3 regions of the Pseudomonas sp. GW821-FHT04C07 genome follow, and region 3 is predicted to be linked to each of the others. Evidence: predicted binding sites of a transcription regulator. Region 3 holds the regulator's gene; each other region holds the start of a gene.
What was found. Region 3 encodes sigma-54, which starts transcription at its own class of promoters, with help from an activator protein. Its sites were predicted from a motif close to ANTGGCATNNANNTTGCTNT; they were not measured.
Positions count from the first base shown of each region.

Region 1: glnK (P-II family nitrogen regulator) is a predicted target of sigma-54. The motif match lies at 1,499-1,518, and genes of this name have one in related genera.
Region 2: AC07UI_RS04875 (ammonium transporter) is a predicted target of sigma-54. The motif match lies at 1,613-1,632, and genes of this name have one in related genera.

Region 1 is NZ_JBWKTM010000001.1:404,300-406,568, forward strand. Features, by position in the region: gene AC07UI_RS01925 (ammonium transporter) at 1-920, opposite strand, end outside; gene glnK (P-II family nitrogen regulator) at 954-1,292, opposite strand; gene AC07UI_RS01935 (accessory factor UbiK family protein) at 1,712-1,972, shown strand.
Region 2 is NZ_JBWKTM010000002.1:278,830-281,098, reverse strand. Features, by position in the region: gene AC07UI_RS04875 (ammonium transporter) at 43-1,377, opposite strand; gene AC07UI_RS04870 (FMN-binding glutamate synthase family protein) at 1,728-2,269, opposite strand, start outside.
Region 3 is NZ_JBWKTM010000017.1:102,810-105,078, reverse strand. Features, by position in the region: gene hpf (ribosome hibernation-promoting factor, HPF/YfiA family) at 1-305, opposite strand, end outside; gene AC07UI_RS26040 (RNA polymerase factor sigma-54) at 382-1,875, opposite strand; gene lptB (LPS export ABC transporter ATP-binding protein) at 2,146-2,269, opposite strand, start outside.

The DNA.
Region 1 (2,269 bases), on a different contig from region 3:
ACCACACCCGAAGCGATACCCAGTGCGCTAGGTTTGCCGTGGGTCAGCCACTCGGCGAACATCCAGCCCAGGGCCGCAGCAGCGGTAGCGATTTGAGTCACCAGCATCGCCATGCCGGCAGTGCCGTTGGCCGCAGCGGCGGAACCGGCGTTAAAGCCGAACCAGCCGACCCACAGCATGGCGGCGCCCATCAGGGTGTAACCAAGGTTGTGCGGCGCCATCGGCGTGGTCGGGAAGCCTTTACGCTTGCCCAGCACCAGACAGGCCACCAGCCCGGCGACACCGGCGTTGATATGCACCACGGTGCCGCCAGCAAAGTCGAGCACGCCCCAGTCACCCAGCAGCGAACCCGGACCACTCCAGACCATGTGCGCAATCGGTGCGTAAATCAGGGTGAACCACAAACCCATGAAGATCAGCATCGCGGAGAACTTCATCCGCTCGGCAAAGGCACCGACAATCAGCGCCGGGGTGATGATCGCGAAGGTCATCTGATAAGTGACGAACACCGCCTCAGGAAACAGCGCCGTAGGACCGGTAATACTGGCGGGCGTGATGCCGGCCAGGAAGGCCTTGGCGAAGCTGCCGACAAACGAGTTGAAGTTGACGACGTTTACTTCCATGCCAGTCGTGTCAAACGCCATGCTGTAGCCATAAAGGAACCACAGGATGGTGACCAGACCGGTAATGGCAAAGCACTGCATCATCACCGAAAGAATGTTTTTGGAGCGAACCATGCCGCCGTAGAACAGCGCGAGGCCGGGAATAGTCATGAACAGCACGAGTGCAGTGGAGGTCAACATCCAGGCGGTATCGCCGGAGTTGAGGACTGGAGCCGCCACCGGATCTGCCGCCATGGCCAGGCTGGGCATTACGAGGGACAACAGGGCTCCTAGCCCTGCGAAATTACGCAGAGTCATATTGTTTTCTCCTGGGGCGTTGGGTTTGGTGGCTTAGATTGCGTCGGTGTCGGTTTCGCCGGTACGGATGCGAATAGCCTGTTCCAGATTGACCACAAAGATCTTGCCGTCACCAATCTTGCCGGTGTTGGCCGCCTTGGTTATCGCCTCGATAACCCGATCAAGATCCTTGTCGTCAATGGCGACATCAATCTTCACCTTGGGCAGAAAATCGACCACGTACTCCGCGCCGCGATACAGCTCGGTGTGACCCTTCTGCCGACCGAAGCCTTTGACCTCAGTAACGGTAATGCCCTGCACGCCGATCTCGGACAACGACTCGCGCACATCGTCCAGTTTGAACGGCTTGATGATGGCAGTGACTAGCTTCATGAAAACTCTCTCCCGAATTGGTGGACTTGCCCCAGGAAAACAAACCCGGCTCAAGTCTAAGCGCAGTGCCTGGCTTTGTAACGCATCGTCGGCCTGACACAGCCATCCCGACGCCAGCTAACCGCTCCTGACGAAACACTTCCCCGTTCCGCCCGGCGCACTGCATTCGTCACAGCGACTGCATCAGTGCATGGGTTACCAACGACTAAGCAGAAAGCTTGCCATCTCGTGAAAACCCATTGATTTCAATCCCTTGGCCGCTGCAGCAGGCGTCTGTTTACAACCAGCGCAACAGATACGCACAACAACAGTGCGCGATCGCCCGCCAACATGCGCGAAAAGCGTGCATCCCTGCCTGCACCATTGACTATAGACACTGCGTGATACACTGCCGACCATCAGTTTTCAGGACACCTCCCATGCTCGCGCCCAAAGATCTCCTCGACGCCCTGAGCGGCCACGCTTCCCGCCTGTTCAGCGGTGACACCCCGCTGCCACGCAACGAAATCGAAAGCCAGTTCAAAGCCCTGCTGCAAAGCGGCTTCAGCAAGCTTGATCTAGTGAGCAGAGAAGAGTTCGACAGCCAGATGGTGGTACTGGCGCGCACGCGCGCTCGGTTGGAAAGCCTGGAAGCGAAGGTGGCCGAACTTGAAGCGAAGCTAAGTCCGCCTGCTGAGTAACGCTCATCCCTGTGGGAGCGAGGCTTGCCCGCGATAAGGTCGGAACGACCTTCCGGCAATCTTGAAGCCCGCCCTACATCCAGGCTGATTCCTACAAAAACCACCACCGATTTCCGATTGCGCCGCTAGACCCGGGTCTCTACGCTCACCCCCAGCTGAACATTCAGCACTGGGTTTGGCGACCCGGAAGCTTAAGGCGCACGACGCCCACCATACGATAGCGGGCGTTTTTCATGTACGTCGACTCATGTCATGGCGGCTGTGCGTGGGAGACTTTCGGGTCTGCCGGGTTCCTTT
Region 2 (2,269 bases), on a different contig from region 3:
GCATTGGGAACCAAGGCTACTCATCTTTTTTAACCTGCCGGATCACACGCTATAAGCACGCTCGTCATGCTCGGCCAGGTCCAGGCCCACTGTCTCGTTCTCGCCACTGGTGCGCAGGCCGATGCTCCATTCCAGTACCTTGAGGATGATCAGGCTCACGACAAAGCAATAGACGAAGGTGAAGCTGACGCCCTTCAACTGAGTCAGCACCTGACTAACGATATCCAGATTCTCGACATACCCGCCCAATGCAGGAGACGCGAAGATGCCGGTCAGGATCGCACCGACGATTCCGCCAATGCCGTGCAGGCTGAACACATCCAGCGAATCATCGTAACCAAGTTTCTGCTTCAACTGGCTGACGCCGAAGAAACATGCGGCCCCGGTGATCAGGCCAATCGCCAAGGCGCCGGCCGGACCGACAAAAGCACAGGCCGGGGTGATACCGACGAGGCCGGCCAATGCACCTGAGGCCGCACCGAGCGCGCTGGGCCGACCCTGGATCAGGGATTCGGTGAGCATCCAGCCGACGACCCCGGCGCACGCTGCCACCTGGGTGGTCAGCATGATGATCCCGGCACCGGTATTCACCGCGGCTCCCGAGCCGATATTGAATCCGAACCAGCCAACCCACAGCAGACCGGCGCCCATCAGGGTGAAACCGAGGTTATGCGGTGGCATCGCGACGTTCGGGTAGCCTTTGCGTTTGCCCAGTACCAGGCACGCCACCAGTGCCGCCACGCCCGCATTGATATGCACCGCGGTGCCGCCGGCGAAATCCAGTACCCCCCAATTGACCATCAAGCCGCCGGGGCCGCCCCAGATCATGTGTGCGACTGGCGCGTAGACAAAGGTGAACCACAGCGCCATGAACGCCAGCGCGGCGCTGAACTTCATGCGTTCGGCGAAACCACCGGCAATCAGCGCCGGCGTAATGATCGCGAAGGACATCTGGAACACGCTGTAGACGCCTTCGGGAATACTGCCGACCAGGCTGTCGTGGGTCATGTCGAGCATGAACACTTTGCTGAAACCGCCGATAAAGCTGTTCAGATTGACTTCACCGGCGACCATACCGGTCGCGTCGACGACGATGCTGTAGCCGTAGACCACCCACAGCACACCGATCACCCCGGCGATGGCAAGCAACTGAGTGAACACCGAGAGGAAATTTTTTGCCCGGACCATCCCGCCATAAAACAGCGCCAGGCCCGGAATGCACATCAACAACACGAACATCGTCGCGGTCATCATCCAGGCGGTGGTACCAGTGTCCAGGGTGACATCGGCCGCCGAGGCCAGAGGCGACAGGCACAGTGCCGCGAACATCAGCGTCAGCCGGGAGAAAGTCAGCCGTGAATCAGGGAATGGAATCATTGTCAGCAAGCTCCAGAGCAGGAAAATCGTCTAAAGGGGGCTGGCAGAGCAAGGAAAGTGCGAGGCCATGAGGCCTCGCGGTGCATACGGGTCTGTGCCCGCTGGGGGGTGGCGAGGGGCTAACCCTAATGCCGGTAAATTAAAAAATTCAGACTCAACGCATTCCCCGTAGCAGCTGGCGAAGCCTGCGTTCGGCCGCGAAGCGGTCGCAAATGGGGAGCGCGCGGTCTTTCTGAAAGAACGAATTTTGCCATTTTGCGAGCGCTACGCACTCGAACGCAGGCTACGCCAGCTGCTACGGTTCGCGTAACGTCTTAACTTACCAAGCCCTCTCCCCACAGGTTCCGCGTTTAGTATTGCTGCCCAGGAATCCACGAAGTCCCGGCCAACGGCACGCGGGCCATGGCGGCGGCTTCCACGGTCAAGGCCACCAGATCCTCAGGGTCGAGGTTATGCAGGTGCGACTTGCCGCAGGCCCGGGCCATGGTCTGGGCTTCGAGGACCAGCACCCGCAGGTAGTTGGCCAGACGCCGACCGCCCTCCACCGGATCCAACCGCTTGGACAGTTCGGGGTCCTGAGTGGTGATGCCCGCCGGGTCGCGGCCCGCTTGCCAGTCATCGTAGAAACCGGCGGCCGAACCGAGCTTGCGCAGTTCCTCGTCCAGACGTGGATGGTTGTCGCCCAGGGCGATCAACGCCGCCGTACCAATGGCCACCGCATCCGCGCCGAGGGCCATGGCCTTGGCCACGTCGGCACCGTTACGGATACCGCCGGAAACGATCAACTGCACCTTGCGATGCATGCCCTCCTCCTGCAACGCCTGCACCGCAGGCGGGATGGCGCCGAGAATCGGAATGCCGACGTGCTCGATGAACACCTCCTGAGTCGCCG
Region 3 (2,269 bases):
CGACCTGTTGCGCCCTGGAGGAGGCTCTGGGTCTTTTCCTTGTGCTTTTTGAGTTGGCGATCCAGCTTGTCGGTGAGTGCGTCGATTGCCGCGTACATGTCGTCATGCTCGGCGTTGGCGACCACTTCATTGCCGGGGATATGCAAGGTAGCTTCGATTTTCTGCTTCAGCTTTTCGACGGTCATCGTGACTTGCACATTGGTGATCTTGTCGAAATGCCTTTCCAATCGTTCGAGTTTTTCGCCGATGTAGATGCGCAGGGGTTCGGTCACTTCCAGTTGGTGTCCACTGATGTTGACTTGCATACAGCTTCTCCTTCGTTGCCAGTGCATAAAGCGGCAGGCAGAAATGCCTGCCACTGGAACGCTGTGGCGTGGCCCGTTACATCAAACGCTTACGTTCGCTCGAAGGCGCGATCCCAAGGGATTCGCGGTATTTGGCGACGGTGCGACGGGCTACCTGAATGCCTTGTGCCTCCAGTAAACCAGCGATCTTGCTGTCACTCAACGGCTTTTTCTGATTTTCCGCTGCAACCAGTTTTTTGATGATCGCGCGGATCGCTGTAGACGAGCATTCACCGCCTTCAGAGGTGCTTACGTGGCTGGAGAAAAAATATTTCAGTTCGTAGATGCCGCGCGGGGTATGCATGAATTTCTGGGTGGTGACCCGGGAAATTGTCGATTCGTGCATGCCGACCGCTTCGGCGATGTCATGCAGCACCAGCGGTTTCATCGCCTCATCGCCGTACTCGAGAAAGCCCCGTTGATGCTCGACGATCTGGGTGGCGACTTTCATCAGGGTTTCGTTGCGGCTTTGCAGGCTTTTGATGAACCAGCGCGCTTCCTGCAACTGGTTGCGCATGAAGGTGTTGTCGGCGCTGGTGTCGGCCCGGCGCACGAAACCGGCGTACTGCGGGTTGACCCGCAGGCGCGGCACGGATTCCTGATTCAACTCCACCAGCCAGCGTTCGTTGTCCTTGCGTACGATGACGTCGGGGACGACGTACTCGGCTTCGCTGGATTCGATTTGAGAACCCGGGCGCGGGTTGAGGCTTTGCACCAGCTCGATGATCTGCCGCAGTTCGTCCTCTTTGAGCTTCATACGGCGCATCAGCTGGCTGTAGTCACGGCTGCCAAGCAGGTCGATGAAGTCGGTGACCAGGCGTTTAGCCTCGCTCAGCCAAGGTGTTTTGGCTGGCATTTGACGCAGCTGCAGCAACAGGCATTCGCTGAGGTTGCGCGCACCGATACCGGCGGGTTCGAATTGCTGGATGCGGTGCAGGACGGCCTCAATCTCGTCCAGTTCGATGTCCAGTTCCGGGTCGAAGGCTTCGAGGATTTCCTCAAGAGTTTCGTCCAGGTAGCCCTGATTGTTGATGCAATCGATCAGGGTAACGGCGATCAGGCGATCAGTATCGGACATCGGTGCCAGGTTCAGTTGCCAGAGCAAATGACTCTGCAGGCTCTCACCGGCCGATGTGCGGGTGGTGAAGTCCCACTCGTCGTCATCGTTACTCGGCAGGCTGCTGGCACTGGTCTGGTAAACATCTTCCCAAGCGGTGTCGACAGGTAATTCGTTGGGGATGCGCTCGTTCCAGTCGCCTTCCTCGAGGTTATCCACCGTCGGGGCGGTTTCCTGGTAAGAGGGTTCCTGAACATCGGTATTGGCTTTCTGCTCGACGTTGTCGGCCAGAGGGTCGGCGTTATCGAAGTCGTCGCCTTCTTCCTGGCGTTCGAGCATCGGATTGGACTCCAGTGCCTCCTGAATTTCCTGTTGCAGGTCCAGGGTCGACAATTGGAGCAGGCGGATGGCCTGTTGCAGCTGCGGTGTCATCGTCAGCTGCTGGCCCATTCTCAAGACTAGCGATGGTTTCATGGCAGGGGCTTAACACCTTATTTGCCGGCGCACATGCGCCATCCACTACAGGGCGCCGAAGCGCCAAACATAAGCAAATTATATGCCTGAAACTGAAGTGTTTGCCTAGAGCGCGGTAACAATAAAAATTTACAGGGTCTCATTGCTACTGGCGCTCTGACTATTGGCTGAACACCTGAGGGCGCGTGTTTGCCTAAAGCGCGGTAACAATAAAATTTATAGGGTTTTATTGATAGCGGCGCTCTGACGACTTGCCCAACACCTCAGCGCTTACAGGCGGAACTCATGGCCCAGATACACTTCCTTGACCAGCTCGTTGGCCAGGATGGTGGCGGAGTCGCCTTCGGCGATCAGTTGACCGTCGTTAACGATGTAGGCGGTCTCGCAGATATCC